2 regions of the Superficieibacter sp. HKU1 genome follow, and region 2 is predicted to be linked to the other one. Evidence: predicted binding sites of a transcription regulator. Region 2 holds the regulator's gene; the other holds the start of a gene.

Region 1 (2,466 bases), 900 kb from region 2:
CATCGCGCAGCTCAAATTTTCCGCCGCGTCCGCCGTCGCTGACCAGTTCAGGCATGGCGTTAGACAAGCCGCCCGCGCCCACGTCGTGAATGAAGAGGATTGGGTTGGCGTCGCCCAGCTGCCAGCAGCGGTCGATCACTTCCTGACAGCGACGCTCCATTTCCGGGTTATCACGCTGTACGGAGGCAAAATCAAGATCCGCATCAGACTGACCGGAGGCCATGGATGATGCAGCCCCGCCGCCCAGGCCGATATTCATCGCCGGACCGCCAAGGACGATCAGCTTCGCCCCGACCACGATCTCACCTTTTTGCACGTGATCGGCACGGATGTTGCCGATCCCACCGGCCAGCATGATCGGCTTATGGTAACCGCGCAGTTCTTCCCCGTTGTGGCTGTTGACCTTCTCTTCGTAAGTACGGAAGTAGCCGTTCAGCGCCGGACGGCCAAATTCGTTGTTAAATGCCGCGCCGCCCAGCGGGCCGTCGGTCATGATATCCAGCGCGGTGACAATACGTTCCGGCTTGCCAAAATCCTCTTCCCACGGCTGTTCGAAACCGGGAATACGCAGGTTAGAAACCGAGAAGCCCACCAGCCCGGCTTTCGGCTTCGCCCCGCGCCCGGTGGCTCCCTCGTCACGGATTTCACCGCCTGAGCCGGTTGCCGCGCCAGGCCACGGAGAGATCGCCGTAGGGTGGTTATGGGTTTCGACCTTCATCAGAATATGCGCATCTTCCTGGTGGAAGTCATAGCGCCCGGTGTCATGGTCCGCAAAATAGCGGCCCACCGCCGAACCTTCCATGACCGCGGCATTGTCTTTATAAGCCGACAGCACGAAGTCCGGGGTTTTCTCAAAGGTATTTTTAATCATCTTAAACAGCGATTTCGGCTGCTGTTCGCCGTCGATAACCCAGTCGGCGTTAAAAATCTTGTGGCGGCAGTGCTCAGAGTTGGCCTGCGCAAACATATACAGTTCGATATCGTTGGGATTGCGGCCCAGTTTAGTGAAGGCAGAGTGCAGATAATCAATTTCATCATCCGCCAGCGCCAGCCCGAGGCGCAGGTTAGCATCGGCCAGTGCCTGACGCCCTTCCCCCAGCACATCGACGCTGGTCACCGGTGCCGGCTGGTGATGAGCAAACAGCTGTTCCGCTTGTTCCTGCGAGGTAAACACGGTCTCCATCATGCGGTCGTGAAGTTCTGCGGCAACCGTCTGCCACTGTTCAGCCGTCAGCGTTGACGCTTCGACATAATATGCCACGCCGCGTTCAAGACGATTAATCTGCTGTAAACCACAGTTGTGAGCGATGTCGGTGGCTTTAGAAGACCAGGGAGAGATGGTGCCCGGACGTGGCGTTACCAGCAGCAGTTTTCCTGAAGGGGTATGGCTGTTGAGGTGCGGACCGTAGGTTAACAAACGCTCAAGTTGGGCGTGCTCTTCCGCCGTTAGCGGCGCGTCAAGATCGGCAAAATGGACGTACTCAGCGTAAAGGGTGCTTACCGGCAGGTTGAACGCCTGAAAGCGTGCCAGCAGTTTATTCATTCGGAATGCCGACAGTGCAGGCGAACCACGCAGAATTTCCATCATAATCTCTCGTCTTCTCAGTTTTCAGTGTGCGCAAGGGGGGAAAACGGGCGTCATTATAAAGAATAGTGAGCCGTGACGAAACCGTTTGCGTCGAAATAAAATGCCGCCCCATTTTTACCATTCAGTGTGGCACAGGGTCTGAAAAAGTTGCCAGACGGCGTAATGTTAAGCAAAATGCCGCTCTTTCTGAAACATCCGCTCACATTATGCGGGCCGCAAAATTGCACGACCAGACAGGGCGAAGAGAATTAACTATTTGAAAAAATTAAAGATTAATTACCCGCTGGTGGGCATTGTTGCACTGCTGCTGTTCGTTGCTCTGTCAGCCGCCTTTATCTGGCATCACCGACCGGAAAACCGTATTGCGGCAATCAAGGCGCGCGGCGAACTGCGTATCAGTACCCTGACCTCGCCGATGACCTACATCAACATTAACGGTAAAGTCGAAGGGTTTGATTACGAACTGGCGCAGCAGTTTGCCGACGAGCTTGGCGTGCGTCTTAAGGTGACGATCAGACCGACGATCGGTCAACTGTTTGACGATCTCGATAACGGTAAAGCCGATATCCTGGCGGCCGGTCTGGTATGGAATAGCGAGCGGGCAAAACATTATCAGCCGGGCCCACCCTATTCTTCTGTTTCACAGCAGCTGGTTTACCGCGTCGGAAATACCCGTCCACGTTCGCTGGCGGCCATTGATGCCAGCCAGCTTACCATCGCCCCGGGTCATGCGGTCATCAACGATCTGCGTGAGCTGAAGGCCAGCAAGTTCCCGGATCTTAACTGGACGGTCGACGATAAACGCAGCAGCCAGATCCTGATGGAAGATGTGGTTGCGGGGCGGATTGACTATACCATTGCCGATTCCGGGGCCATCA
Region 2 (2,466 bases):
CGGACGCAGCAGCACCGTCAGTTCCTGCCGCACGTTGGGCCGCTCCCCTGCACTGCCTTTTGGCAGCGAGAACCACAGGCTCGCCATGGCAATAACCCCCAGACCCGCCGTCGCAAGAAAGGACATCCGCCAGCCAATCGCTTCACCCAGCCAGGTGGCCGCCGGAACGCCGCCAATGTTGGCGATGGTGAGCCCCATAAACATGGTCGCCACCGCGCTGGCCTGTTTATGTTTTGGCACCACGCTTGCGGCAACCACCGATCCCAGACCAAAGAACGCGCCGTGGTTAAGGCTGGTGACAATACGGGAAAGCATCAGCGTGGTGTAATCGGGTGCAATCGCAGAAAGCACATTGCCGAGGGTAAAAATCGCCATCAGAAAGATTAGCGCGTTGCGCCGGGCGCGGTGGGAAAGCAGGAGCGTCATGATGGGAGCACCGACCATTACGCCAATCGCATAGGCGCTGATAAGCATACCCGCAGTGGGAATAGAAACATCGACCCCTTTGGCAATCGTGGGCAATAATCCCATCGGAGAAAACTCGGTGGTGCCAATACCAAACGCACCGATAGCCAGCGCCAGCAGGGGAAAATTAACTTTCATGAACAGACTCCGTTTTGGCCGACATCACCACGACACGACGCAAAGAAGCCAAAAGCATGACATCAATCACAAAAAAACGAAAGTGAGGCAAAATGCAAAAGAGTTTTGCTGAGAGGTGCAAAATCGCAAAAGCGGCGTGAGGGAGAAGACTCTCCCTCGGATGAATCAATGCAGAACGGCAACCAATGCGCTGGCAACAATCAACCCCAGCACAATAATGGTCGTTACCAGAGAAAACTTAAGATCGGCACTCATCAATTTTTACTCCTTGTTATGACCCTGTGAAAAGTGAGCTTGTTCATTTTTACACACTTAACGGCGAAAATCTTGCAGGATTTAGATTGATATACATTTTTTCTCTTTCCCTTTTCATCAGGATCGGCCAAAATTCCACGCTTAATTATAAGCGTACCAGCCATTGACCCCCACCTGACGTTCTGTGTCGATTTCCCGACCTAAGCAATGATCGCAAAATTGCGCCAGGGGTGTGTGAAGGCAAACGTTTACCCTCCTATTTGCAGGCGTTCAGGCCAGGGTCCGGAGTAAGATGTAATGGCAACAATTAAAGATGTCGCGAAACGCGCAAACGTTTCCACTACAACTGTGTCACACGTTATCAACAAAACCCGTTTTGTTGCTGAAGATACGCGTAATGCAGTGTGGGCGGCAATTAAAGAACTTCACTATTCTCCCAGCGCTGTTGCCCGCAGCCTGAAGGTTAATCACACCAAGTCGATTGGCCTGCTGGCGACCAGCAGTGAAGCGGCCTATTTTGCCGAAATTATTGAAGCGGTTGAAAAAAGCTGTTTCCAGAAAGGTTATACCCTGATCCTTGGCAATGCGTGGAACGATATTGAAAAGCAACGCGCTTATTTGTCGATGATGGCGCAAAAACGCGTCGATGGCCTACTGGTCATGTGCTCTGAATATCCTGAATCGCTATTAAGCATGCTGGAAGAATACCGTCACATTCCGATGGTAGTGATGGACTGGGGCGAATCAAAAGCGGACTTTACCGACTCGGTGATTGATAACGCGTTTAAAGGTGGCTATATGGCCGGGCGCTATCTGATCGAACGCGGCCATCGTGATATCGGTATTATTCCAGGTCCGCTGGAACGTAATACCGGGGCCGGGCGTCTGGCCGGGTTTATGAAAGCGATGGACGAAATTCAGGTCACGATCCCTGAACAGTGGATTGTCCAGGGGGATTTCGAACCGGAATCCGGCTATCAGGCGATGCAACAGATCCTCAATCAGTCCCAGCGCCCCACCGCCGTCTTCTGCGGTGGCGATATCATGGCGATGGGGGCATTATGTGCCGCCGATGAGATGGGCCTGCGCGTGCCGCAGGATATTTCGGTGATTGGTTACGATAACGTGCGCAATGCCCGTTTCTTTACGCCAGCGCTGACGACGATTCATCAGCCGAAAGATTCCCTCGGCGAAGCCGCGTTTAATATGCTGCTGGATCGCATTGTGAATAAGCGGGTTGAATCGAAGTCCATTGAGGTGCACCCCCGCCTGATTGAACGCCGCTCGGTAGCCGATGGTCCGTTCGTCGACTACCGCCGTTAAGTTAGCCTGCGGGAGCCGTTTCTTCCGGGTCCCGCAGCCACTCTTTGTTCAGCGTTTCGCTGTCTCCCAAATACTCCAGCAGCCATCCCAGCGCGGGCGAGATATCGCTCTGCTGCCAGGTTAAGCAGCAGGCCGCATCAGGAAACGGGTTCTCGAGGGCCAGCGCGACCCACTCGCCCGAATCTGTCCATGGCCGGGCAAAATGTGAAGGCACCATCGCCGCACAAAGACCCGCTGAGATACAGGTTGCCGATGACTCCCAGTCCGGCACCACGACGCGCTTTT

Evidence for each region. The regulator PurR, encoded in region 2, represses purine synthesis genes. The targets are predictions, from matches to a motif close to CANGCAAACGTTTGCNTG.
Region 1: a site for PurR is predicted at 1,663-1,680, ahead of purL (phosphoribosylformylglycinamidine synthase). Genes of this name have one in related genera too.

The regions. Positions count from the first base shown of each region.
Region 1 is NZ_CP119754.1:3,361,920-3,364,385, forward strand. It holds gene purL (phosphoribosylformylglycinamidine synthase) at 1-1,588, opposite strand, end outside; gene mltF (membrane-bound lytic murein transglycosylase MltF) at 1,845-2,466, shown strand, end outside.
Region 2 is NZ_CP119754.1:2,465,560-2,468,025, forward strand. It holds gene P0H77_RS11790 (MFS transporter) at 1-603, opposite strand, end outside; gene P0H77_RS11795 (YnhF family membrane protein) at 769-858, opposite strand; gene purR (HTH-type transcriptional repressor PurR) at 1,156-2,181, shown strand; gene punR (DNA-binding transcriptional activator PunR) at 2,183-2,466, opposite strand, start outside.